3 regions of the Corynebacterium comes genome follow, and region 1 is predicted to be linked to each of the others. Evidence: riboswitches for the same ligand, from Rfam matches in the RefSeq annotation. Region 1 holds a riboswitch; each other region holds the start of a gene.
What was found. Region 1 has a riboswitch for thiamine pyrophosphate ahead of CETAM_RS04810 (ECF transporter S component). Riboswitches for the same ligand answer to the same signal wherever they lie in the genome.

Region 2: linked by a shared signal. The riboswitch ahead of CETAM_RS06495 (bifunctional hydroxymethylpyrimidine kinase/phosphomethylpyrimidine kinase) and the one ahead of CETAM_RS04810 (ECF transporter S component) in region 1 are both predicted to bind thiamine pyrophosphate.
Region 3: linked by a shared signal. The riboswitch ahead of CETAM_RS10645 (3-oxoacyl-ACP reductase) and the one ahead of CETAM_RS04810 (ECF transporter S component) in region 1 are both predicted to bind thiamine pyrophosphate.

What each region holds. Positions count from the first base shown of each region.
Region 1 covers NZ_CP046453.1:974,927-978,928, forward strand. The annotation lists gene CETAM_RS04795 (DUF808 domain-containing protein) at 1-580, opposite strand, end outside; gene CETAM_RS04800 (2-dehydropantoate 2-reductase) at 661-1,548, shown strand; gene CETAM_RS04805 (DUF2218 domain-containing protein) at 1,558-1,917, shown strand; TPP riboswitch at 1,926-2,043, shown strand; gene CETAM_RS04810 (ECF transporter S component) at 2,034-2,624, shown strand; gene CETAM_RS04815 (ABC transporter ATP-binding protein) at 2,624-3,940, shown strand; gene CETAM_RS04820 (energy-coupling factor transporter transmembrane component T family protein) at 3,937-4,002, shown strand, end outside.
Region 2 covers NZ_CP046453.1:1,342,685-1,346,686, reverse strand. The annotation lists partial or broken gene grcA2 (autonomous glycyl radical cofactor GrcA2) at 1-421, shown strand, start outside; gene pflA (pyruvate formate-lyase-activating protein) at 421-1,284, shown strand; TPP riboswitch at 1,293-1,392, shown strand; partial or broken gene CETAM_RS06495 (bifunctional hydroxymethylpyrimidine kinase/phosphomethylpyrimidine kinase) at 1,381-2,907, shown strand; gene CETAM_RS06490 (TIGR01777 family oxidoreductase) at 2,929-3,828, opposite strand; gene CETAM_RS06485 (class I SAM-dependent methyltransferase) at 3,882-4,002, opposite strand, start outside.
Region 3 covers NZ_CP046453.1:2,220,505-2,224,506, reverse strand. The annotation lists gene CETAM_RS10655 (MsnO8 family LLM class oxidoreductase) at 1-590, shown strand, start outside; gene CETAM_RS10650 (SDR family oxidoreductase) at 580-1,464, opposite strand; TPP riboswitch at 1,548-1,644, shown strand; gene CETAM_RS10645 (3-oxoacyl-ACP reductase) at 1,701-2,477, shown strand; gene CETAM_RS10640 (LLM class flavin-dependent oxidoreductase) at 2,483-3,760, shown strand; gene CETAM_RS10635 (acetyl-CoA C-acetyltransferase) at 3,757-4,002, opposite strand, start outside.

The DNA of each region.
Region 1 (4,002 bases):
TCTTCACCAGCAGGGCGACCGCACCGTAGACGAGCGCGGTGATGCCGATGGCCACGACCACCAGGACCGCGGCGCGGAAGACCAGTGGCTGATCGGCGACCTCATTGAGCGAGATGACCATGATCTCCGCGGAGAGGATCAGGTCGGTCATGATCGCGCCCTTGACCAGCTGATCCTCCGCCAGGGGAGACTCATCCTTGGCGGGCTTGTCGTGGCCGCCGTGGCCCAGCACCTTGGCGAGCACCTTCTCCGCGCCCTCGTAGCACAGGTAGGTGCCACCGATCATGAGTATCGGCGTGAGGGCCCAGGGGGCGATCCACGACAGGAACAGCGCGATAGGCAGGATGATGACGAGCTTGTTGATCAACGAGCCCTTGGTGATCCGCCAGATCATCGGCAGCTCCCGCGCGGGGGAAATGCCGGTGACGAAACGGGGGGTCACCGCTGCGTCATCGACCACCACGCCGGCGGCCTTGACGGAGGTCTTGCCGGCGGCGGCGGCGACGTCGTCGACACTGGCGGCGGCCGCTCTGGCGATGAGGGCCACGTCGTCGAGCAGGGCGATCAGGCCACCGGCCATGATTCCCACCTTTCTGTCTGCGGGTGTGAACTAGATGCAGTGTAGTCCGGCTGCACCGGGTGTGCGCGTAGTCTGGTCCCATGAAGATTGCGGTCATCGGGGTCGGGGCGGTCGGAGGCTGGTTCGGCGGGAATCTGGTCCGTGCGGGCCATGACGTCGTGTTCGTCGCACGTGGCGGCACCCTCCGGGTCCTGCGTTCGGAAGGGCTGCGCCTCAACGGGGAGGCTCCGGTGGCGGTGCGCGCCGTCGGAAAGCTCAGTGAGGCCGATGAGCCGGACGTGGTGCTGCTGGCGGTGAAGGCGACCACCGGGACGGACGTCGCGGCACTGCTCGAGGGGCTTCCGGACGCCGCCCTGGTCGCCGTCACCCAGAACTCCGTCGAGGTTCCCTCGCGGGTAGCCGACGTAGTGGGCACTGATCGCACCCTGCCCGGCGTGGTACGCGGTTATTTCCACCACACCGGCCCGGGCGAAGTCGAGTTTCACGGCGGACCCATCTCCTATGACTTCGGAACGTGGGACGGCAGCCCGAACCACACGGTCGATGAGTTCGCCGCGGCGTTGAGGGGGGCGGGTATTGAGGCGACCGTCCGCGAAGACATCTTCGTCGACGTCTGGGAGAAGGCGATGTACGTGACCACGACCGGGGCACTCGGGGCCCTGTCCGGAAGCACGCTCGGTGAGCTGCGCACCCGCCTCCGCCCGACGCTCCGGGCGCTCATGCGTGAGGTGCACGCCACCGCCCTGGCCACCGGGGTGCCCCTGTCCGCGGATGCGGTGGAGCGCACCCTGGATTTCGCCGACCGCATGCCGGCCGGCGCGACCAGCTCCATGCACCGTGACCTGGCGGCGGGCAGGCCGGACACGCGGCACGAGCTGGACGCCCAGGTGGGGGCCATCTGCCGGCTCGCCGCCCGGCATGACGTCGACGTTCGACTGCATGACCTGGTATTTGGCGTGCTGGGGTAGCGTGAGGGCATGACTGCTTCATCCACAGCCCGGGTCAGGTGCGACCGCCCGGGGCGTTACGCACGCTTGCTGGTCAACCGGTTCGCGCAGACCGCACACACGGACTGGGACAGCGAGCAGGGGCGCGCTCACCTGGCGTTCACCCGGGAGCGGGAGGGCGAAGTGGACCTGATAGCCGGGGACGGCGTCCTGCTGATGCAGCTGGAGTGTCCGGCCGAGGAACTCGATCAGTTCGAGGCCATGATCGGCGGCGGGCTGGTGGAGATCGCCGCGGGGACCGGACTGCAGGTTCTGTGGAAGCGGAGCGGGGGACAGGAAGGTACCCGCTGGGTGGCTGATCTGGACGAGAAACCCGAAGGGTTAGAATAAGTCCGCAAACATCCAGTCACGGGTACCCGGTGCGATTCCGGGCTGAGACGCCTCCAACACAGATTGGGCGAACCGTCGAACCTGATCCGGTTAGTACCGGCGCTAGGGAGATTATTGTGAATACTTCACGGGCGCGCTCGTCATGGCGCGTCATCGACATCATCATCGCCTCTGTCCTGGGAGTGGCCTGCGGCCTGATCTTCTGGGTGTGGAACTCCATCGGCTACGCCTGGTTCACCGCCATGGACGCCCTGACCCCGGGCTTCGGTGGTCTGGCCGTCGGCATCTGGCTGATCGGCGGCGTCATCGGTGGACTGGTGATCCGTAAGCCGGGTGCCGCACTGTTCGTGGAACTGCTCGCGGCGATCGTCTCCGCGCTGCTGGGCAACCAGTGGGGCATTGAGACGCTGTACTCAGGGATCGCCCAGGGGCTGGGGGCTGAGCTGGTTTTCGCGGCCTTCGCCTACCGACGCTTCACTCTCCCCGTGGCCATGCTGGCGGGCGCCGGAGCCGCTGTGTCAGCTTTCGTTCTCGAGCTTTTCACCAGCGCGAACCTGGCCAAGTCGCTGGCCTTCAACTCGATCTACCTGACCTGCCTGATCATCTCCGGCGCCATTCTCGCAGGATTCCTCGGCCACTGGCTGGTCAAGGCCCTGGCCGCGACAGGTGCACTGGACCGCTTCGCGGTAGGCCGAAAGCGCGTGTGATGACAGCACTCGTCGAGGCCCGCGGCCTCGGCTGGCGGCACGCCTCCAGAATCGACCCCGCGATCGAGAACATCTCCCTGCGCCTGGAGCGTGGCGAGAAGGTCCTGCTCACCGGTGACTCCGGCGCAGGGAAGTCCACCCTCCTGGCGGCTCTGGCCGGGTTGCTGGGGGATGAGGAGGACGGCGAGCGGACAGGCACGCTTGAGGTCGGCGGCACCGTGGGCATGGTCCTGCAGGACCCGGACTCCCAGGTCATCGCCTCGCGTGTGGGCGACGACGTCGCCTTCGGCTGCGAGAACCTGAGGGTCCCCCGGGAGGAGATCTGGCCGCGGGTGCGCCGCGCCCTGGCCCTGGTCGGACTGGATCTCCCGCTCGATCACCCCACGCGGCATCTGTCCGGCGGGCAGAAGCAGCGACTTGCCCTGGCGGGCGTCATCGCCATGGGGGCCGAGCTCATCCTGCTCGACGAGCCGACCGCCAACCTCGACCCGGCGGGGCAACGCGAGGTCGTTGACGCGGTGACCACGGTCGCCGCGGAAACCGGTGCAACCCTGCTCGTGGTCGAACACCGCCCGCGGCTCTGGGCGCCCATGATGGACCGCTTCCTCCACCTGGGGGCGGACGGGCTGCAGGAGATCACCGTCGCGGACCTGCCCCGTCCGCCGGTGCTGCCCGCCGCGCGGGGAGTGAGCCCCGGGACTCCGACCATGGTCCGGGCCCGGGACCTGCAGACCATCTGGGGCCCGCCTCGCACTCTGGACCTGCCGGCGGGTGCCTCGAGCGTGATCACGGGACCGAACGGATCCGGCAAATCCACGTTGACGCTGACGCTGGCCGGACTGTTGGAGCCGACCGGCGGGACGCTGGAGTACTCCGGGGATCTGCGCCGGGGACTGAAGGCACCGCCCCACAAGTGGACCTCGCGGCAGCTCGCGCAACGCGTCGGCTACGTGTTCCAGGATCCGGAGCACCAGTTCGTCGCCCGCACCGTGGCCGAGGAGATGGCCGTGTCCGGCGGGCCCCGGGAGCGTATCGACGACCTCCTGGTACGCCTGCGGCTGACCCATCTGTCGCAGGCCAACCCCTTCACGCTCTCCGGCGGGGAGAAACGGCGACTGTCCGTTGCCACCGCACTGGTCAATACCCCGGCCTTTCTCATCCTCGACGAGCCGACCTTCGGTCAGGACCCCACCACCTTCAAGGAACTCGTCAGCCTGGTCCGTCAGCTCACCGACCAGGGAGTGACCGTCGCCTCGATCACCCATGACGAGCTCTACATCCACGCCCTCGGCGACCACGTTGTGGAGGTCCGATGAATCTGCTCGCCGACATCAACCCCGTCACCCGCGTCCTCGGACTCATCCTGCTGACCACCCCG
Region 2 (4,002 bases), 370 kb from region 1:
CTCCATGTTGTCCGTGGGCAAGCTCGACTACAACGACGCCCTCGACGGCATCTCCCTGACCAACACCATCACCCCCTCCGGTCTCGGCCGCACCAAGGCCGAGCAGGTGACCAACCTCGTCGGCATCCTCGACGCCGGTTTCATCATGGACGACAACTAGGAGCCCCCAATGTCCACCAAGACCTTTGACGAGCGCATGGCCGACATGAAGGCCTCCCGCTCCGCCCACAACATGGAATCGGGCCTGTACCACGCCAACATCAACGTCCTGGACAAGTCCACGCTCGAGGACGCGATGGCCAATCCCGGGAACTACCCCAACCTGACTGTCCGGGTGTCCGGCTACGCGGTGAACTTCGTCAAGTTGACCAGGGAGCAGCAGCGGGACGTCATCTCCCGTACCTTCCACCAGGGAGCGTAGTGGCCCGGGACGGTGTCACCGGCGAGGTTAGCCTCACCCCGTCGGTGGGTGAGAAGGTCCGTGGGGTGGCCGCGGGCCTCGGCGGCACCGCCGGGGACCTCACCCGGCCGGAGCTTCTCGACGCCCGCGTCACCGGCGACGTCGCCCTCGTGCACTCCTGGGAGATGGTCACCGCGGTCGACGGACCCGGCACCCGGATGACCCTCTTCCTCACGGGTTGCCCGCTGCGCTGCCGGTACTGCCACAACCCCGACACGATGGAGATGCGCTCCGGCACCCTCGAGCGCGTGGAGGACGTGGTCAAGCGCGTCAGGCGCTACCAGCGCGTCTTCCGGGCCACGGGTGGCGGCCTGACGATCTCCGGCGGCGAGCCGCTCTTCCAGCTCGCCTTCACCCGACGGGTGCTCGCCTCGGTTCACCAGGCGGGGATCCACACGGCGATCGACACCTCCGGCTTTCTCGGCGCCCGCCTGACGGAGGAGGACCTGGCGAACATCGACCTCGTGCTTCTCGACGTCAAGTCCGGCAACGAGGCCACCTACCGCACGGTCACCGGCCGGTCCCTGCAGCCGACGATCGACTTCGGCGACCGGCTGGCCGCCCTGGGCAAGGCGGTGTGGGTGCGCTTCGTGCTGGTCCCGGGATTGACCGATGATCCGGAGAACGTGGCTCAGGTGGCCGACATCGTCGCCCGCTGGCCCAACGTCGAGCGGGTCGAGGTGCTCCCCTTCCACAACATGGGTGCGGACAAGTGGCGTGAGCTGGGTATCCCCTACCACCTGGAGGACGCGGAGCCCCCGACGCCGGAGTCGCTGGCGGCGACCCGCCAGGTTTTCCTCGATCGGGGGATCGTCACTTACTGATAGGGTCGTCCACGACATTGGGGTGCACGGCTGCAGGGCTGTGCTGAGAACATACCCATGGAACCTGCTCTAGCTAGAACTAGCGAAGGGATTGTCGTGACTCAGCCACGCGTTCTGTCCATTGCCGGCACCGACCCGACCGGAGGTGCCGGCATCCAGGCGGACCTGAAGTCCATCGCCGCCGCCGGGGGTTTCGGCATGGCCGCCGTCACCGCACTGGTGGCACAGAACACCCACGGGGTCCGCTCCGTGCACACCCCGCCCCACGAGTTTCTCCGCGAGCAGCTCGCCTGCGTCTTCGATGACGTCACCGTGGATGCGGTGAAGATCGGCATGCTCGGGGACGTGGAGACCGTCGCCGTCGTCGCCGAGACGCTGGCCGCTCACCCGGTCCCCCACGTCATCCTGGATCCGGTCATGGTGGCCAGCTCCGGTGACCGCCTGCTCGACGAGGACGCGGAAGCCGGTGTCCGCGACCTCATCCGCCACGTCGACGTGATCACCCCCAATCTGCGCGAGCTGGCCGTGCTCTGCGACACCACGATGGCCGCCGATCTGGACGAGGCCATCGCCCAGGCTGCCGGGCTGGCCGGGGACACGGACACGGTGGTCATCGTCAAGGGTGGGCATCTGACCGGTTCCGCGGCCGACAATGCCGTCGTCCACCCGGACGGTACCGTCCACCACGTGCCCACTCGGCGGGTGGACACAAAGAACACCCACGGCACCGGCTGTTCGCTGTCCGCCGCCCTGGCCACCCGCATCGCCTCTGGTGAGCCGGTCAATGAGGCGCTGGAGTGGTCGACCCGCTGGCTTCATGATTCGATCAGCAACGCCGACGCCCTCGACGTGGGCAGCGGTCACGGTCCGGTCGACCACTTCCATCGGACGCGCCGTCTCGAAGCTGCCGCAGACACCACCCCGTGGCCGCACCTGACCGGCCCCCTGCCGACCCTCCCCGCACCCTCCCCGCACCTTGTCCCGGCCGGACCCCACACGCAGGCGATGTGGGAGGCCACCGGTGAGGTCTGGGGCGAGATCATGGACCTGACGTTCATCCGTGAGCTCCGCAGCGGCACGCTGCGCCCCCGCGACTTCGCCTTCTACCTCGACCAGGACGCCCAGTACCTCAACCGGTACTCCCGCGCGCTGGCACTGCTCTCGGCGAACGCCACCGACCAGGAGGGGCAGATCGGCTGGTCAGAGGGCGCGATGGGGGTGCTCGCCGGGGAAGCGCAGCTTCACCGCGACTGGCTGGGCGCCAACGGCGTCACGGTCACCGCCCCCTCCCCCGTCACGCTGGCCTACACCAATTTCCTCGTCGCCTCCTGTGCCGTGGAGCCCTACGCCGTGGGGGCCGCCGCGGTGCTGCCCTGCTACTGGCTCTACGCGGAGATCGGTTTCGAGCTGATGAAGGACAACCACCCGGAGCACCCGTACCACGCGTGGCTCAAGACCTATGCCGGCGAGGAGTTCATCACGGGAGCGCGTGGCGCCATCGCCCGCACCGAGCGTGCCCTTGCGTCAGCCTCCCCCGCCGAGCGTGAGCAGGCGATGGCGACCTACCTCAACGCCTGCGTCTACGAGCGGGAGTTCTTCGCCCAGGCCGACCGCGCCTGGTAGCAGGCACGGGTCGGCGCGGCGTCAGTGCCCGAGCGCGTCATCGATGGCTGAGCCCGCGGTCGGGGCTGTGAACTGGAAACCGGAGTCCGTGAGCACCTTCGGCTCCACCGTCGCGTCGGCCAGCAGCAGGGACTCAGCGGCGTCACGGCCGAGGACCAGGCGCAGCGCCCACTTCGGTGCGGGGAGCAGGTAGGGGCGGCGCAGGCGCTGCGCGAGGTGCCGGCCGATGTCGCGGGCGCTGGCCGGGGTCGGTCCGCTGAGGTTGACCGGCCCGGTGATGCGGTGGTCGATGATGTGGCGGATCGCCCTGACCTCATCCTCCAGGGAGATCCACGGCCAGATCTGGCGGCTGGTGCCCAGGGGGCCGCTGAGACCGAATCGGGTGAGGGGAATCAGTGGCTTGAGCACCGCCTCCGGGTGCAGCAGGGACGCCGTGCGCAGCAGCGCCACCTTCGCCCGGGGGCCGGCTTTGAGGGCCTCCTCCTCCCAGTCGACACAGAGCTGGGCGAGGAAGCCTTCACCTGCGCCGCTGGCTTCTGTGAGGGTGGCCCCGGGGCGGTCGCCGTAGATGCCGACGGCGGAGGCGGACACCAGCATCGGAGCGTCCTCGCCCAGCTGGCGGACGGCGTCGGCGAGCGTGCGGGTGGGTGCCAGGCGTGACGCCCGGAGAACCTCGCGGTAGTTCCGCGTCCACGGGAGTTTCCCGATGCTGGCGCCGTTGAGGTTGACCACCGCGTCCGCACCCGCGAGCAGGGCGGGATCGAGGTCGCCGCGGCCGGGATCCCAGAACGCTTCACCGGTGTTGCGGGGCTGACGTCGTACGAGCCGGACAACCTCAACGCCGTCGGCTTCCAGCGACGTGGTGAGGGCGGATCCGATCAGTCCGGACGCGCCGGAGATGATGATTCTGGTGGGGGCCATGTGGGTGCTTTCTGTGGGCTACGGGTAGGGGTTCGAGTCTGCCGGTCGGGGATTCAGGGCCGGGTGAAGATCGCCACGAGGAAGTCCGAGTCCTCCGTGAAAGGCTTCAGATCCCAGGACTCGAAGACGTTCTCCGGCTCAAGCCCGGCCTCACGGGCGGTGGCCAGGAAGTCA
Region 3 (4,002 bases), 1.2 Mb from region 1:
AACTGAAGAAGAGATACCCCGCTGACCTGCGCGAACTCATCAGCTATCTGCGTGGCGACGCCGCCGTCACCGCCCGCCCGGCCAACGAGGGCGCCACTCCCGTGTTCCTTCTCGCGGGTTTCCGCTCGGTGCTCCTGGCCGCCGAACTCGGGCTCGGGGTGATCCTCGGCGGCCCCAACCAGGTCGACGCCGCCAGGCTCTACCGGGAGAACTTCCGTCCCGGGCTCATCGGCGCCCCGCACGTCATCCTCTCCGGCAATGTCGCCGTCGCGGACACGGGGGAGGCTGCCCGCGACCTGCTCATCCCCGAGGCGTGGGCGCAGGCGAAGGCGCGTTCCACCGGCTCCTTCGACAGCCTGCGGCCGCTTTCGGAGCTCGACGAGTCGACGCTCAGCGCCCGGGAACGCCGCCGGATCGGGGAGTTGCTGGACACCGGCATCCACGGCACGCCCGCGCAGGTCGCCGCCCGCCTCCGGCCGCTTCTCCGCGCCACCGGCGCGCAGGAGATCCTCATCACCGGTGGCATGAGCGACCTCGCGGGCCGTGCGCGTTCCGAGGAGCTGCTCGCGGAGCTGGCCGCTAGGGCGTAGGCGTGCCGCCGGTGACTCCGAGGGTCTCGCCCATGACGTAGGAGGCTTCATCGGAGGCGAGGAACACGAACGCGCCAGCCAGCTCGGCGGGCTGTCCCGCGCGGCCGAGCGGTGAGTGCTGGCCGAAACCCTCGATCTTGTCCTGCGGCTGGCCGTGGCTGGGCTGCAGGGGAGTCCACACCGGGCCCGGGGCGACGGCGTTGACCCGGATGCCCTCCGGTGCGAGCTGCACCGCCAGCCCCTTGGCGAGATTGTTCATCGCCGCCTTGGTCATGGCGTAGTCGAGCAGGTGGGGGGAGGGTTGGTACGCCTGGATCGAGGAGGTGAAGATGATGGCGGAGCCGGGCTTGAGGTGTGGCAGGGCCGCCTTGGTCACCCGGTAGGAGCTGTAGATGTTGGACTTCATGGTGGCGTCGAAATCATCGTCCGGGATGTTCCTGATCCCGTCGTGCCAGATCTGGCGGGAGGCGTTGTTGACCAGGATGTCCAGGCCGCCGAAGGTCTCGACGGTCTTCTCCACGATCTCCTCGCAGTGCTTCAGCTCCTGCAGGTCCCCGGGAAGTGCCAGGGCCTGCTGGCCGGCGTCCTCGATGGCCCTGATGATCTTCTCCGCGTCGGGCTCCTCCTCGGGGAGGTAGGCGATGGCGACGTCCGCGCCCTCCCGGGCGTAGGCGATGGCCACGGCGGCGCCGATGCCGGAGTCGCCGCCGGTGATCAACGCCTTCCTGCCCTGGAGGCGACCGCTGCCCCGGTAGGTCTCCAGACCCAGGTCGGCCTGGGGGTCGAGCTTGGCGTCCAGGCCCGGGTGGGGCTGGGTCTGTTTCGGCGGGTCGATCTTCGGATGGAGGGTGCGGGGGTCGTTGAGGGCGGCCATGGTCACTCCTATAAGGTCTCGACGATGTGTGACCCAGGTTACCGGATGGGGTGGCGTGCGTCGCCCCCCTGCTAGCGTTGGTGCCGCGTGACACGGGGTGCCGCCTGCTGGCAGCTGAGAACATACCCGTCGAACCTGATCCAGTTAATGCTGGCGAAGGGATTGTCCACTGTCCTTGAAGGACTCCTTGAAGGACCCGGAAATACTTTCGCCCTTTCCTTGAGAAAGGCGTCTACATGACCACCACTGCACCAGCGATATCCGAGCAGATCGTGCTCGTCACCGGCGGGGCCCGCGGCCTCGGCCGGGCAATATCTGAGGCGTTCCTGCGCGAGGGCGCGAAGGTCGTCGTCAACTACTTCTCCAGCGGGGAGGCGGCCGCGGCACTCGTCGGGGAGTATCCCGGCCGGGCGGTCGCCATCCGGGCGGACGTCCGTGACCGTGCGCAGGTCGATGCGCTGTACGTGCAGGCCAGGGAGTTTTTCGACGCCCCCGTCACCACCGTGGTCAACAACGCCCTGGTGGACTTCTCCTTCGACGGCGATGCCCGCCCCAAGGCCGAGGAGATCACCTACGGGCGTTTCCAGGATCAGTTCGCCGGCGCGATCCAGGGTGCCCTCAACGTCATCCAGGCCGCGCTGCCCGGTTTCGATGAGTTCGGTTCGGGACGTGTGATCACGATCGGCACCAACCTCTTCCAGTACCCGGTGGTCCCGTACCACGACTACACCGCGGCGAAGGCCGCGCTGCTCTCCCTGACGCGCACCTTCGCCGCGGATCTGGGGCCGCGGGGTGTCACGGTGAACATGCTCTCGGGCGGGTTGCTGCGCACCACCGATGCCAGTGCGGCCACCCCGGACGAGGTCTTCGACCTCATCGCGGCCTCCACTCCGCTGCAGTCGGTGACCACGCCCGCCGAGTTCGCCGACGCGATCCTGTTCTTCGCCTCCCCGTGGGCACGTTCCGTCACCGGCCAGAACCTGGTCGTCGACGGTGGACTGGTGAAGGACTAGAAGCCGTGCACATCAATCTCTTCGCCTTCGCAGCAGGTCACCACACCTCCGCGTGGCGGGCCCCTGACTCATCCTCGGGCAGGCTCGGCGACATCACCTACTGGGAGCACCTCGCCCGGGTGGCTGAGCGGGGCCGCCTCGACGCCGTCTTCCTTGCCGACGGCCAGTCCGCCGACCTCGACGGCGTCGGGTCCGGCCCGCTGTGGTTCCTGGAACCGGTGACCACCCTGACGGCGCTGGCCCGCGCGACCGAACGCATCGGCCTGGTGACGACCATCTCCGCCTCCTTCTGGTCGCCCTTCCACGCCGCGCGCATGCTGGCCAGCCTCGACCACATCTCGGGAGGCCGCGCCGGGATCAACGTGGTGACCTCGATGAATGACTCCGAGGCGCGTAACCACGGTATGCCCGCGCTGCCGCCGCACGCCGAGCGTTATGCCCGCGCGGAGGAGTTCATCTCCGTGATCAACCGCCTGTGGGACTCGTTCCCCTCTGCGGCGGTGCTCGACGATGCTTCCACGCGGTGGGGTGATTCCGCCCGCTTGTCGACGCTCGATCACTCCGGGGACTTCTTCGCGGTCGCCGGTCCGCTCAACATCCCGGCGCCACCCCAGGGGCGTCCGGTGCTCTTCCAGGCCGGGGCCTCGGATCCAGGCCGAAACCTGGCGGCGAGACATGCCGAAGGCGTCTACGCCGTCGCCTGGGATCTGGAGATGGCCCGCGAGTACCGTCTCGACGTGCGTCGTCGCGCCGAGGCGGTAGGCCGGGACCCTGATGAACTCGTGGTCATGCCCGGTCTGGTCACCTACGTCGCCCGCACCGAGGAGGAGGCCCGGGAGAAGCAGCGCGCACTCAATGCGCTGCTTCCTGTGGCCGACGCCCTGAAGGGGCTGTCGTATTTCATCGACCAGGACACCTCCGGCTGGGAACTGGATGCCCCGGTTCCCGCACTGCCGCCGCTGGCGGAGTTCACCGGCCCCGCCGGGCGTTACGCCACGATCCTGCGCATCATCGAGTCGACGCACCCGACCGTGCGTGAGCTGCTCGGCTACCTCGCCGCCGGCGGCGGTCACGCCACCTTCGTGGGCACCCCGGAACAGATCGCCGACGAGATGCAGCGCTGGGTCGACGGCGGTGGCGCAGACGGGTTCAACCTCATGCCACCCTCGCTGCCTGCGGGTATCGAGGACTTCGTTGACCTGGTCATTCCCGTCCTCCAGGAGCGGGGCCTGTTCCGGACGGAGTACGCCGGCGCGACGCTGCGGGAGCACCTCTCGGACTAGTTCTCCAGCAGCAGTGCCTCGCCCTGGCCGCCGCCACCGCACAGGGCGACACCCGCCCGGTGGGCTTCGCCCCGGCTGAGCAGGTGGGCGACGTGTGTGACCAGGCGTGCGCCGGATGCGCCGATGGGGTGGCCCAGCGCGATGGCGCCGCCGTGCGGGTTGACCACCGCAGGGTCGATGCCGAGCTGATTGGTCGAGCACACGCCGACGGCGGCGAAGGCCTCGTTGATCTCCACGACGTC